3 regions of the Lacicoccus kunmingensis DSM 17847 genome follow, and region 2 is predicted to be linked to each of the others. Evidence: riboswitches for the same ligand, from Rfam matches in the RefSeq annotation. Region 2 holds a riboswitch; each other region holds the start of a gene.
What was found. A riboswitch is a leader RNA that binds a small molecule or an ion and turns the genes downstream of it on or off. The one in region 2 is predicted to bind thiamine pyrophosphate.
Positions count from the first base shown of each region.

Region 1 (4,821 bases), on a different contig from region 2:
TGTCTAAATTGTGAAATGTTTTCGAAAATATTTTTAAAGAGGTAATAAAATGGAAATAACGACACACAGAAAAATTGTCAGATACCAGGACAGGCAATTTTCTGATATAGATGATGTAGTCGCAGAGGAATTCCCGTTGACTATTTATATAAACGATATTGAGTTTGCCACCCTCGTCTGCTCTCCAGAACATCTGCAGGAGCTGGTCATAGGTTTCCTTGCGTCTGAAGGCGCAATCAGATCTTATAAAGACATCAAGTCCATCAACCTTGATGACAGAGGCGGATTCTGTCATATAAAGCTGAATAAATCGATTCCTACAGACCACTTCCAGTATTCCAAACGTATACTCGGCTCATGCTGTGGTAAAAGCCGTCAATTCTACTTTCAGAATGATGTGGACACTGCCAAAGTATCCATGAGTAAGACGACATTGAATCCGGAACAGATAAGCAGACTGATGATTGAAATGCAGACGACAAGCACAATTTTCAAGGAAACCGGCGGCATTCATAATGCAAGTCTCGGAAGCTCTGAAGGCACTGTCGTTCACCGTGGTGATATCGGCCGTCATAACGCTCTGGATAAATTGTACGGCTACTGCGTTGAAAATAATATTTCTGTCAGAGATAAAATACTTGTATTCAGCGGCCGGATTTCATCTGAAGTTTTGACAAAAGCCGCTAAAATAGGTGTTGGAATCGTTCTGAGCAAGTCCGCACCTACAGATCTCGCAGTCGAATTGGCGCATGATCTGAATATTACAGCAGTCGGATTTGTAAGAGGCAATTCATTCAATATCTACAGTCATCCATGGCGTATAAAAGAAAGTGAATAACTTTCAAGTGTATAACCAAGTCAGTTGACTTACATGCTTTACACATTTATCATAAAACTAAGTAAATAACAGTACCACTAGGGGTGCATTTAGCTGAGATAGCAGATTTCTGATAAGCAATTATCAGGAAGTGCTGATCCCTTCGACTTGATCTGGGTAATTCTAGCGTAAGGAAGTGGTTTAGTACATAAATATCAAACAGCTAACCAAATATATTTCTATAGACTATGATGCTCTTTTGGTGTGTGCTGTTATTTATATTACTAAGCCCGCTTCTGCAATGATTTCATTGCCGGAAACGGGCTTTTTATTTTCTATAAAAGGAAGGATGGAGAGGAAATGGCACAAGGTTTACCAATTGCTCTGACGGTTGCAGGAACTGACCCTACAGGCGGCGCCGGTGTTCTGGCAGATATAAAATCTTTTCACTCAAGAGAGGTTTACGGCATGTCGGCAGTCACCTCGCTCACGGCACAAAATACGTTGGGGGTACAGGATGTATTTCATGTCCCCGCAGACTTTCTGGAAGCACAGCTTGAAAGTATATTTTCCGATGAAATTCCTAATGCAATGAAAAGCGGCATGATTGCCACTGAAGAGATGATGAAAGTTTTAAAGGATTACGTCACCAAATATGAAATTCCGCTCGTCATCGATCCGGTCATGATTTCAACATCCGGTCATAACCTGATCAGTGAAGATGCGATAGATTACTTGAAGAATGAACTGCTCCCCGTCGCCTTGACGGTGACTCCAAATATTATGGAAGCGGAAAAGCTTACAGGGGTCGATATCGAAAACGAAGAAGATGTAAGAAAAGCTGCCAAAGTATTCATTGAAGATATCGGCGTGAACAGCGTCATCATAAAGGGGGGGCACTTGAAAGGCGCAGCCGTTGATTACCTGTTTGAAAAAGATAATGAGAGCAGTCTGTCCTCTGACAGAGTGGACACCAATCATACCCATGGAACAGGTTGTACATTTTCAGCAGTCATTACGGCAGAACTGGCTAAAGGTAAATCTTTGGATGATGCTTTCCACATCGGTAAAAATTATATAACCAAAGCCATAGAAGAAACTCCGGAAATCGGCAGAGGCGACGGACCGATAAACCATTTTGCTTATAAAGGAGAATTATAAAATTATGCCATTTATTAAAACACTGCGTGAAGAACCGCCGCTGATTGTGTGCATAACAAACGATGTCGTTAAAAACTTTACTGCCAATGGACTGATTGCCCTCGGTGCATCACCAATTATGAGCGGTGAAAAAGACGAGGCGGAATCACTGATGAAAGTTGCCCACGGATTGTTGATTAATATTGGAACAGCAGACGCACATAAAAAAGAACTGATGTCAGAAATGATTGCCCAGGCAAATAAAAATAACGTTCCTGTAGTATTGGATCCGGTCGGTTATGGTGCCTCCTCCTTCAGAAAAAACCTTGTTGATGAACTGATAGAAAAATACGATATAGACTTCATCAAAGGAAACAGAAGTGAAATGCTCGCTTTATCAGGTGCAGAAGGCACTTCACGAGGCGTGGATTCCACTGAGGAAAGCGATGCGCTTGAAATCGCTGAAAATACCTTCCGTAAATATGAAATACCTGTTCTGGTCACAGGTGAAACAGACGCGGTCGTTACACATGATCAAAAATACACTCTTCATAATGGTCATTATCTGCAAGGCAAGATAACGGGGTCCGGATGCCTTCTCGGCGCTGTCATACTGGCCTTCATCGCCACAAATAACGATGTAAATAACGCTGTTGGCAATGCCGTAAGCTACTATAATCTTTGTGCCGAATCAGCAGCAGAGAAAAACACCGCCGGTCCAGGCACTTTCCTGCCAAATTATATCGATGCGCTGTATTTAAATGATGATGATATCTTAAAAGACAAGGTTGTTAAAATCCATGAATAAAGCTGATTTAAGACTTTATTTTATTTATGGCTCAAATAGCGGAGAGACAAACACAAGCCTTTCCATTATAGAACAGGCATTACAGAGCGGAATCACTTTATTCCAACTGCGGGAAAAAGGACAAGGGGCCCTGACAGGAGAAGCGCTTAAAGACTTTGCTCTTTCAGTACAGGAGCTGACCGCCAGGTACAATGTGCCCTTTATTATTAACGATGATGTAGAGCTGGCACTGGCAGTGAAAGCCGACGGTATCCATATCGGTCAGGATGATATGGACCCTGACAGTTTGCCTGCATATTTCGATGATAAGTTGGTGGGTCTGTCTGTACGCGATGAAACCGAACTTGCCGCAAGCAACCTCGACAATGTCAGTTACATCGGTACAGGTCCAGTATTTCCAACAGGGTCCAAAGACGATGCGGGGGATGCGATAGGTGTTTCCGGGCTGAAGTTGATGCGCCAAAAGATAGGACAGCTGCCGATGGTCGCCATCGGCGGAATAACAGAAAGCAACTATACCGATTGCATTTCTAACGGTGCGGATGGCATCTCAGTAATTTCAGCAATTGCCGAATCAGATGACATTGATCATACCGTCCGTAATTTTTTAGATTAAAAAAACGTCGCCATTAAATGATGGTGACGTTTTAATCTTCATTACGGTATTCCGTATACTCCATTTTTCCAGTATTTAAATTATATTCATTATAATATGAGGACATTATATCAGCGATGATAACCGGCCATCTGATGTCCGTAGCATATTGATGATTGCCCGGATTTTCAGGGTTCCATCTCATTTTATATAACGTATTTTGATAATTGTTGACATAATTATCACTTATGAACTCTGCGCCGCCCAGTATAGCCGCTTCAGGAGACGTCCAGTTTACCTGCTCAGCGTAACTCGCCCCCGCTTCCACTGCTTGTTTATCAAAAGCACCGATGCCGAAAAAATTGTAATAGGTTTCATCTGTTTTAATGCCCTGCGCCAGTTCCGACTGACCATTCCCGGTCTCCAGTTGCGCATGGCTGATCAAGTACAGCACATTGATATCATGTATATTTTGAGCTTCCAAAAAAGTTTCTCCATGGTTTTCAAGTACGCCCTTGCCCTCCAATATCTCATTCAAGATTTCAGTTTCGGCATCCACTTTATCGCGCAAATCCATATGCTGCAGAGGATAATGGTCTTTATCGGTACTCATATATTCTCTGATTTGGTTTTCGTCAGCATCCGTCAACTCGCCATCTTCAATGGTGACATCCTGCGTATTTTTCTCCATATGAGCTGAAACAGCTTCATCAAATGTATATTCAGACTGATAATTTCTATTGCCTGTTGTTTCCGAAACGATAAATGCTATGACAAAAATCCCCATGATGGCACTCAACAACAATAATGGCAAATCGTCTTTATCTTTATTCAACATATTTTTTATCCTTTTCCTTTGTATACTTGTATGGCATAAAAGCAATACCATAAAAAAGTAAGCATCAAATATGATGCTTACTTTTAGTCATACCCGCGAGTGAGATTAATGAATCCACCATCTTGCCGATTCTTTGCTTCATCTCATTACTTAGTTCGCTATACTTGCCATTTTCATCTTTCTTATAATCGGAACTGCTTGCACAGAGCTGGGTCGGCAGAGCCAGCGCATGCAGTCCTCTCATTACTATTCTCAGCTGGGCCAGCGGATCTGTGTTCCGCATACCGCCGCTTGTACAGTACAGGGCGACCGGCTTTTCTTCAAACTGATCAAATGATAAATGGTCCAAAGCATTTTTCAATATCCCTGAAAATGAAGTATGGAAGTTCGGCGTTCCAATTATTATGGCATCCGCTTTAGTCGCAATCTGTTTAAATTCCTCAAGTTCTTTTGTACCAGGATGCCCGAGTAATGGAATATCCCATTGGCATAAATCAATTATTTCCACGTGGTTTTCAGGCTGTTCAATCTGAGCTTTTATTTCTTCTGCTAAAAAAGCTGTACTTGAACCTGGAAATGGACTCCCGGAAATAATCAGCAGATTCATAAGTTTGCTCCTTTAT
Region 1 covers NZ_JCANUC010000012.1:231-5,051, forward strand. The annotation lists gene fdhD (formate dehydrogenase accessory sulfurtransferase FdhD) at 50-838, shown strand; TPP riboswitch at 908-1,029, shown strand; gene thiD (bifunctional hydroxymethylpyrimidine kinase/phosphomethylpyrimidine kinase) at 1,178-1,978, shown strand; gene thiM (hydroxyethylthiazole kinase) at 1,983-2,765, shown strand; gene thiE (thiamine phosphate synthase) at 2,758-3,381, shown strand; gene BO48_RS11265 (N-acetylglucosaminidase) at 3,413-4,198, opposite strand; gene BO48_RS11270 (NADPH-dependent FMN reductase) at 4,263-4,805, opposite strand.
Region 1: another riboswitch for thiamine pyrophosphate. It lies ahead of thiD (bifunctional hydroxymethylpyrimidine kinase/phosphomethylpyrimidine kinase); the one in region 2 lies ahead of BO48_RS08390 (3-oxoacyl-ACP reductase).

Region 2 (4,821 bases):
CAAGCGGCGGAACTTTCCCGATAGAAACTGCAAACAATTTCTATCAAACGCTTTATGAATTCCTGCCGATGGCATTCGTCGTGTCTGGCTTTAAAGATGCGATTTTCGGCCAGGCATTTAACATGGAATTCAGCACAATAATGTATACCCTAATAGCAACAGCTGCTGGTGCTTACCTGCTCGTATTGTTAGTATTATGGCTGAAAGATAAATTCCCTAAGTATGAAGAAAAAGCGAATAAAATGGCCAAATTTGAAAACTAAAAGTTCAGCCCGCTGACCGAGCGGGCTTTTTTTCTGCAAAAATTCTCCAGTAATGTACACCTACTGAGGATTGTATGATATGAGACGGAAACAAATTGATGAAACTCAAGATTCCGGAGTTATTGTATGGAGGGGTTCTTCAAATAAAATAGATAAGCATTTTATTTATTCTATTTTATTGTTTATTGCAATTGTACTGATTGGTGCGACTTTAAGATCGCCAATCTCTCCTGTCAGGCCGCTTGTACCATTCTTTACCGAAGAACTGAATAGAAGCACTACTATGGTTGGTTTTATGAATATTCTGCTGCTCGTCGTTTTTGGTTTGTTCTCACCGTTCATTCCGAAAATCTCCAAAAAATACGGTATGGGATTTACACTGATGATTTCCATGATTGTGCTGACAGTAGGAATTTAGGTGTGCGGCGCAGGGACAACTATTACTTTCGCCACTTTCCTACGTCAGTATGAACTGTATCAGGTTCCCGGAATCCCAAAGTCTACACTTTAATCTCAGCCTTTTTCAAAGACACTTCCAGTGGTCTTAACTATTTAATTATTCAATCAATAAGCTCAAGTTACTCTAAAAAGTTAAATATAGCAAATAAAATTAGATTTTAATTATGCTGATAACCATCTTTTAACATTCTATCAATCATATAAAAACTAGATAGCAGTACAGTTACAGATTTGAATTTGAATTGTGTTTGTTTCAATTCACATAATTTGTGATTTACTTGACGTATCTTTGTAAAGTACTACAATGATGTTAAATAGAATAGATTCGCACTAGGGGCGTTTTTATAAACTGAGATGAGGGTAACCTCAGACCCTTTGAACCTGATCTAGTTAAAACTGGCGTAGGAAAGTGTTACATCGATACAGTTGTATATCTATGTCCTTGTGGGCATATAAATTACTCTCGATACGTAACTTTCCTATGAAGGCTGCGTATTTTTTTATTCTAAAAAATTATAGGAGTGATTTATTTGACAAGGACAGTTTTAGTAACAGGAAGCGGAAGAGGACTTGGCAGCTATATCGTAAAAGCGCTAAGTGAAAAAGGCTTTAATGTCATAATTAACTACAACAACAGTAAAGAAGAGTCGGAGAAGTTAAAAAAAGAAATTGGAGCACAAGCCATTGCGATTCAAGCGGACATTACAGACCGTGAAGCAGTTGAACAGTTAGTTAAAAAAGGAACTGAACATTTTGGCCAGATTGATGTTGTTGTAAACAATGCACTCGTTAATTTTAAATTTGATCCAACCACTCAAAAAGCATTTAAAGATTTAACTTATAAAGATTACGAGCAACAGTTAGACGGGACACTAAAAGCTGCATTCAACGTATCACAAAGTGTAATACCACAGTTTTTAGAACGTAAAGACGGTGCAATTATCAGTATTGGAACGAATCTATATCAAAATCCTGTAGTACCATATCACGAGTACACTACTGCAAAAGCTGCTTTAATTGGATTCACCAGAAACGTTGCAGCAGAACTTGGACAGTATGGTATCCGAGCAAATGTTGTTTCTGGCGGTTTACTGAAAACAACAGACGCAAGTGCAGTCACAACACCAGAAGTATTTGATTTAATCGCACAGTCCACACCATTGAGAAAAGTAACAACACCACAAGACGTTGCTAATATGGTTGTTTATCTTTGTTCTGAGGCAGCAGATGGGGTTACAGGACAAAACATCACGGTAGACGGCGGACTTACTATGAACTAGGCGGTATATATTATGAATAATTCTAAACAGTTAAATATAGGAATTTTAATGTATGGTGTGGGTCATCATCAGGCAGCATGGTTAGAAGATGATTCGAGTGTCAATGAATTCACGACAATTGATTATTATGAAAATCTGGCAAAAATTGCAGAACGCGGAAAATTTGATGCCGTATTTTTTGCAGATTCACAAGCCTTCCCCGCAGATAGTCCAACAGAATTACCAGCGAGTTATTTTGACCCAGTTGTTGCATTAACTGCTATGAGTAAAGTCACAGATAACGTTGGACTAGTTTCAACTATTTCAGGTACATTTAATAACCCATTTACCACAGCAAGACAGTTACTCACACTGCAACACATAACAAAAGGACGCATGGGATGGAATCTAGTGACATCAATGACCGACCGCGAAGCACAAAACCACAGTATACCTGAATTGCCTGAGAGAGCCGTTCGTTATAAGAAAGCGGATGAATTTGCTGAAGTCATGAATAAATTATTTGAATCGTGGTCAATTGAAAGCTACAAGCCAGATAAAGAAAATAACACAATTACTAAAAATAAAAATATTCAGCCATTCAATCACAATGGTGAGAACTTCCAAGTTAAAGGTCCGCTAACTTTACCTTTAAGAAAAGAGGGTAAGCCAGTGGCTATGCAAGCCGGGGCTTCAAAAGAAGGTGTTGCACTTGCTGCGAAATATGCTGATGCTGTCTATTCAGTTTCTTGGAACTTAAGACAAGCAAATATTTATCGTGAAAAATTAAATCAAGCCATAAAAGAAAGCCGTCGTCCACACAACTATATCAAAGTATTTCCCGGACTAGTGACTTACGTGGGTAAAACGAAAGAAGAAGCGCAAGAAAAGAAAGCAAAATTAGACAACCTACTTCCAATTGATACTGCACTTAATCAGCTCGAATTCTTTATTCAGCAAGATACAAAATCATGGAAACTCGACGAAAAAGTACCAAAATTGCCGACAGTCGAAGAATTCAAAGGACCTGTTGGACGTTATCAAACTATTTTAGAAATTATAGAAGACAGAAATCCCACAGTCAGAGAACTACTTGGTTATCTCAACGCTGGAGGTGGACATTTAACACTCATTGGCACACCTGAAGACATTGTCGATGAATTAGAAAGATGGATGAATGAAGGTGCCGCAGATGGATTTAACTTGATGCCTCCAACACTCCCAGGAAGTCTTGAAGACTTTGTCGACTTAGTCATCCCGGAAATGCAAAAACGCGGTATTTTTAGAAGAGATTATAACGGTGAAACGTTTAGAGAAATGCTGGAACTCGATAAGTATTAAGCTGAATGATTCATAGGTACACCTCAATTTTACGTTGTGTTTTTATATTGAGGTTGGAACATAAATATCTCCAGAAAAAATAATAACTTTTGAGAACTTATGTCCCCGAGCCCCAAGTGCGAAGGTTATAAGGGCTGAATTGCTTATTAATATCCCGGTAAGCGAGGATGAAGTCAAAACTCACAAAAAAACATTAACAGCTGAGACTCAGGTTTTCGCTTATATAAATTAATTTGTCTAGATTATATTTGACTAGAAATTTAAAACATTTTCCCATATACAGCGTTAAGACAACTTTCTTCATGCCAATTAAATTACTATTCATCTTTGACTCTTCATAGACATCAATCTCAGAACCTTTAATTTTCTTCTTTTTAAGCACTTCGACAAGGGTCATCTCATCTGCAATCCTAACTCTTGTTGTGTTAATTAAAATCGCATTTTCTTATTAGTTAAAATTCTACAAATATTGCTCTTATTTTTATCGTTTAGCATAGTACATGCTCGGACTATTAATGTATATCAACGTGATTAATGTTTCTCTGCATTCATTTCCTGTATGATAAAAATTAAATACAGTTTTAATATAGAGAGGAAGGTAATTGATGAACTACAAAGAAAAATGGGATATGGAGAGTATATTTCCTGGTGGAAGTGGATCTGAAGCTTTCCAAAAACGATTATCAGAAGTAAGAGATAGTATTACAGCTTTTTCACACGAACTCGATAATTGGGAGCTGGACGAACATTCAAATGATTTTACGTCACTGAAAAGAATCTTACAAAACTATGAAAAAATTTCAAACGCGCTTAGTGAGATGGGGAGTTTTGCGAATGGTTTAGTATCTGCAGATGTTACCGATCAAAAAGCAATGCAGAATTTAAATGCGGTTGCGAACTTACGTAAAGATCTCTTGTCACAGAATATTATTTTAAATAAAAAGATCAGTGCACTGACTGAAGATCAATTTAGCAAGCTGTTAGAGGAAGATTTCTTTAAACCAATGCGTTTCCCGTTAGAAGAAATACGACAAAAAGAAAAAGATTTACTGTCAACTCAAGAAGAAACAATCATCAATCATTTATCACTAGATGGCTTACAGGGCTGGAATAATATGTACAATCAACTCGTCGCTTCTATTCAAATTCCAGTAACTGAAGATGATGAAACCGTTTATTATTCAGCGGGTCAATTTGAAAACAAGATGAAGTCAGAACAAAATCCAAAACATCGTGAAAAACTTTTAAAAACTTGGGAAGAAACATGGAAGGAAAAAGCTGATTTATTCTCTACAACGCTAAATCATTTATCAGGATTCCGCTTAAACGACTATGAACTTCACGACTATAAAGATTATATGAAAGTACCACTAGACTACAACCGTATGGAGGAAGAAACTCTCGATACGATGTGGGATACTATTACAAAAAATAAAACACCTTTCAAAAAATACTTTGAACGAAAGGCACAACTCATTGGTGTTCATCGATTAGGATGG
Region 2 covers NZ_JCANUC010000007.1:1,628-6,448, reverse strand. The annotation lists gene BO48_RS08400 (YhgE/Pip domain-containing protein) at 1-263, shown strand, start outside; gene BO48_RS08395 (hypothetical protein) at 343-681, shown strand; TPP riboswitch at 701-810, opposite strand; TPP riboswitch at 1,045-1,147, shown strand; gene BO48_RS08390 (3-oxoacyl-ACP reductase) at 1,253-2,002, shown strand; gene BO48_RS08385 (NtaA/DmoA family FMN-dependent monooxygenase) at 2,015-3,322, shown strand; gene BO48_RS08380 (NAD(P)-dependent oxidoreductase) at 3,516-3,752, opposite strand; gene BO48_RS08375 (M3 family oligoendopeptidase) at 3,928-4,821, shown strand, end outside.

Region 3 (4,821 bases), on a different contig from region 2:
TGATGGTTACGAAATCGATGTGAGCACGCTCGATATCGTCAAAGGGACGGTGAACGGCGTGCCGATGGTGCAACCGGGCGTGCAGGCGAGTCATCTCGGCAAGCTGACTTTTGAAATCGACATGACAGACGGCGTGCAGATTACAGATTCCAAAGCCCAGCTGATCAATGCGGAATCGATTGAACTGACACCGGAATACTTATCACGTTATGAAACCCGTCATGATGAAGTGCTCAAATTTCTGAGCACTGAATTCGGAGAAATAAAGACCCCGTGGCACTCGTATTTTTCAAGGGTGGCGCCGTCCTACTCAGTACAGGCAGTGGCCGAAGCGGTTAAGGATTATACTTTTAAAATCAGAGATGACATTGAACTTCCGGATCTTCCGGTACTGGCGTTTTCTTCGGCAGTGAAATCCGGACGCGACGGTGCGACTGACTTTACGGTCATAGATGCGGGAACATTCACTTTGAGCGATGCAATCGATATTTACAAGCATGCGAACAGCTTCAAGATCATCAAAGTGACCGGTGATATACTGAAGGAATGGCTCGAATGGAGCGCCTCCCAGTTTACATCGGATAAAGATGAGAACATCCTGTCCCCGAACCGCTCGCGTGCAGGGTTTCCCGGATACAATTTTGATGTGTTCATCGATCTCGAATATACGATTGATATTTCACAGCCGCCGAGATACTCGAGTTCCGCGAAAAAGATCAGCGATTCACAACGAATCGTCTCGGTTTCATATAGAGGCAGGGAAATCAGACCGGACGATGCGTTCCTCATCCCGGCACACAACTACCGGGTTGCGTATACACCGTTTTTAAGAGACCAGGAAGTGCTGTATGAATCGGATAAATCGATACGTGACATCGTCATCGATTACATGAAAACTGAACCCGAATTTGAACTGAAACATCCAATAACGGTGGTACCTTCCGGCAAATATTACTTTATTTCTGCGACAAAAGCACGGGATTACATCAAAGATGAACCGATCAGGCATATCAGAACAATTGATGATGGTTTCAGCTGGTACGAAATTGAAATGTAAGAGGGATATAAATGACACAACCCGTTAAGAATGAATATTATACAAGTACAGTTTTGGACTATACACACCAGGGACTCGGTGTAGTGAAAATCGACAACTATCCGATCTTCGTCCAGGACGTGCTGAAAGATGAAGAAATAGAATTCAAAGTGATCAAGGCGAATAAAAAGTTCGGCTACGGCAAGATGACAAAAGTGATTGAGCCGGCGCGTGAACGGATTGTACCGCCGTGTGAATATTATTATCAGTGCGGCGGCTGTCAGATTCAGCCGCTCAGTTACAATGAACAGCAGACGTTCAAAAAGGGTACTGTTGAAGCGAACATCAACCGCCAGGCGAAGCTCGGTGTGGATGTGCATGAGACGATCGGCATGGATGCGCCGAGTTATTATCGCAACAAGTCACAGATTCCCGTGCAGAAAGTGAACGGTGAGCTGAAGCTTGGACTGTACAGACCGCGGAGCCATGACATCATTGATATCAAGCACTGCATGATTCAAAAGAACATTCATAACGATATTATGAATGAAGTCCGTGAGCTGCTTAAAACGTTCAATATATCCATTTATGACGAGCATAAGCATAAAGGGCTGCTGCGTCATCTGATCATCCGCTCGAACCATGATGATTCTGAAGTCCAGGTGGGCTTTATTACAAATGGCCATAAAAATCCATTCGGCGATATCATAAAGATACTGGTTGAAAAATTTCCGACGATTACGAGCATCGTTCAGAATATCAACATGGATAAGACAAATGTAATTTACGGTTCCGAGACGAAAGTGCTGTATGGCGCTGAATACATTACCGACCAACTACTCGGCAAAAAATTCAATATCCGTGCGCGTTCGTTTTACCAAGTGAACCATGAACAGACGGAAAAACTGTACAACGAAGCGCTGAAAATTGCTGACTTGAAAGGTGACGAGACAATCATCGATACGTACTGCGGTATCGGGACCATCGGTCAGGTCGCAGCAGATCACGTGAAGAAGATCATCGGAATCGAAGTCGTGGACTCCGCCGTTGAAGATGCCCGAGAGAACGCGAAACTTAACGGCATCGATAATGCAGAGTATTATTTGGGCAAATCCGAAGTCGTTATGAAGCAGCTTGTGGCGGATGGTATCAAGCCGGATCTCGTATTCGTCGACCCGCCGAGAAAAGGCTGTCATGAAGACTTTTTGAACAGTCTGGTTGAAGTGGCACCGGAAAAGATCGTTTATATTTCATGTAACCCGAGCACGCTGCAGCGGGACTTGAAAATATTGAGCGAGCAAGGCGGTTATTCAGTCAACCCGGTCACGCCGGTGGATCTCTTCCCACAGACAAACCATGTGGAAGCAGTGACGATGCTGACGAAACAGTGATGGGGAGATTATGGACTACTTACGACGGTAAAGGTGAGCAATATAAAATGACCAACCGCGATAAGAAATAGAACTTTCCTTGAAGTATTTGAACAACTCAGATATATTTGAAGCATAAACCAAATACGTTCCAACTGGGGGCAGTCTGAAAGGCTTGAGAAGTACCCTTTGAACCTGAACTGGTTAATACCAGCGGAGGGAAGTGGATAAATTTATTATTGAATAAAAATCAAATCAATATATAAACATCAATCCTTTCCTCCTTCAGTCGGAACGACTCACAGGAGGAATTTTTTTATGCGTTTTTCAGAAGAGTTGAGAGAAAGAACGAAAGACAGCTGGGACAAAAGTGTGAATCACCCGTTTGTAAAGGACATCGCCAAAGGCGATCTGCCGCTTGAAACATTCAAGAATTATATTATGCAGGATATTTATTATTTGAAGCATTACGGGAAAGTCCATGCATTCGCAGCGGCTCATGCGGATGACTTCAGTGTGTCTGCGAGCCTGGCTGAAAAAGCGAAGACTACTGCTGAAGCGGAACTGACGGTCCATAAGGAACATGCTGAAATTTTGAACATCACAGATGAGGATATCAAAAACTTCAAACCGGCACCGACAGCCTATGCCTATACGTCACATTTGTACAGGGCATCATTATCAGGCAGCCTCGCTCAGATCATCGCGGCAATACTGCCGTGCTACTGGCTGTATGCGGATATCGGGATGAAATATAAAGACGAGAATCCGGATGAGGAAATCTACCGCAACTGGATTCAGATGTACGCCAGCGACTGGTTCCAGGAATCGACGCAGGAAATGATTGATCTCATGGATGAACTGGCAGACAAAGCCGGCGAGGATGAAAGGAAAAAAATCATCGAACAGTTTGTCATCGCAAAAAACTATGAACTGGCATTCTGGGAGATGTCATATACTTTTGAGAAGTGGCTGTCGGAAGCGTAATGTATGTTTTATTCGTCTGTATCAAGGGAAGATGGAGAGAAAGCGTATACAATGAAGCATCTTTTCATTAGAACACATAAACGCAACTTTAAGAGGGGGCAGAATTTTATGTCTGTAAGAAAAGATATTAGCCGTATTAACGAAAAAGAGGATGCAATAGGGGTACTGACGTTATATTTGAACACGGATGCAAGTAACCCGGATTTGAATAACGGTGAGTGGAAAATCCACTTGAAAAACGAGATTAAGGAAATGAAGAATTATGCTGATAATACAGCACAGGAACCTGAGAAGAAAGTATTGAAGAAACTGCTTAAAAAGGTTGAGGGCCGCGTAGGAGAGTTGCAGATGGAACTGCAGAAAGGTCTGATGATTACAGCTTCGGCCGACGAGGAGCTGTGGGAAGAAAAGATTCTGCAGGTACCTGTCACAACCACACTGCATTGGGAGAAGATACCTGCCATGCAGCAGCTTCAGGCGATGGTCCAGAAGTATCCGAAATCAGCAATCATCGTACTGCAACAGATGGATGCGCGTTTTATTGAAACAGAGCTCGGCTCCATCATCGATGAGCTCACTTTCAGCTGGGATTTGAACCGTGAAGACTGGCTCGACTACAGCAGCGGTGTATCAGTCGGCTCAAGGGGTTCCAACCAGGACCATTTTGAACGCCGTTTCGATGAAAATAAAAACCGTTGGTATAAAAATCTCGCACCAAGGCTCGGTAAAGAGATCAAAGACCGCGGACTGGAAGGTGCCTACCTCGTCGGAAGCAACGAATTGGTTCCGGATCTCGAGGAGCATATGCATGAAGGACACCTGCTTGGTGTGCTGACCAAAAACATCGGCATGAAACCGAACCATGAAATCGTAAGCGAAATATATCAGGACTTAATTTAACATTCAAAAGCACTTGAGTCTTAACCTCGAGTGCTTTTTTAAATCCATAAATATATGAGCAGGCCGACGGATACGCCAAAAATCGCATGGCTCACGGTCCAGTTCACCCATGCAGCAACGTCTTTATGGCTCGGCGGTGTCGGTGTCAGCATACTCAGGAAAAATAAAACCCCGCCGCCGGCAGAATAGACGAGCACATACGGCCAGATGGCCTTTTCAAAGCCAAGTGGCACAAGCAGATAAAACAGCACAACCGCACTGACGATGCACGTCATATAATGAAATATAAGACCGGTAATGTTTTTATCCGCCCAGCGCTTAAGTATCGGAATGTAATCCATGTTATAAAGCAGAATCTCACCTTCATTCCCTGTCACCATACGTACAATCTTCATCACGAGTCCTAAAATAAACCCTGATATCGCACCGATGATCACAAGCATCAAAAACGTAGCCATCACATCACTCCCAGATCAGTATTGTCACTTTTAATTCTCTACCCTCCATAAACACGGTAAAAACGCATGA
Region 3 covers NZ_JCANUC010000010.1:87,232-92,052, forward strand. The annotation lists gene BO48_RS10720 (5'-nucleotidase C-terminal domain-containing protein) at 1-1,057, shown strand, start outside; gene rlmD (23S rRNA (uracil(1939)-C(5))-methyltransferase RlmD) at 1,069-2,427, shown strand; TPP riboswitch at 2,554-2,645, shown strand; gene tenA (thiaminase II) at 2,725-3,393, shown strand; gene BO48_RS10735 (VLRF1 family aeRF1-type release factor) at 3,502-4,293, shown strand; gene BO48_RS10740 (hypothetical protein) at 4,332-4,751, opposite strand.
Region 3: another riboswitch for thiamine pyrophosphate. It lies ahead of tenA (thiaminase II); the one in region 2 lies ahead of BO48_RS08390 (3-oxoacyl-ACP reductase).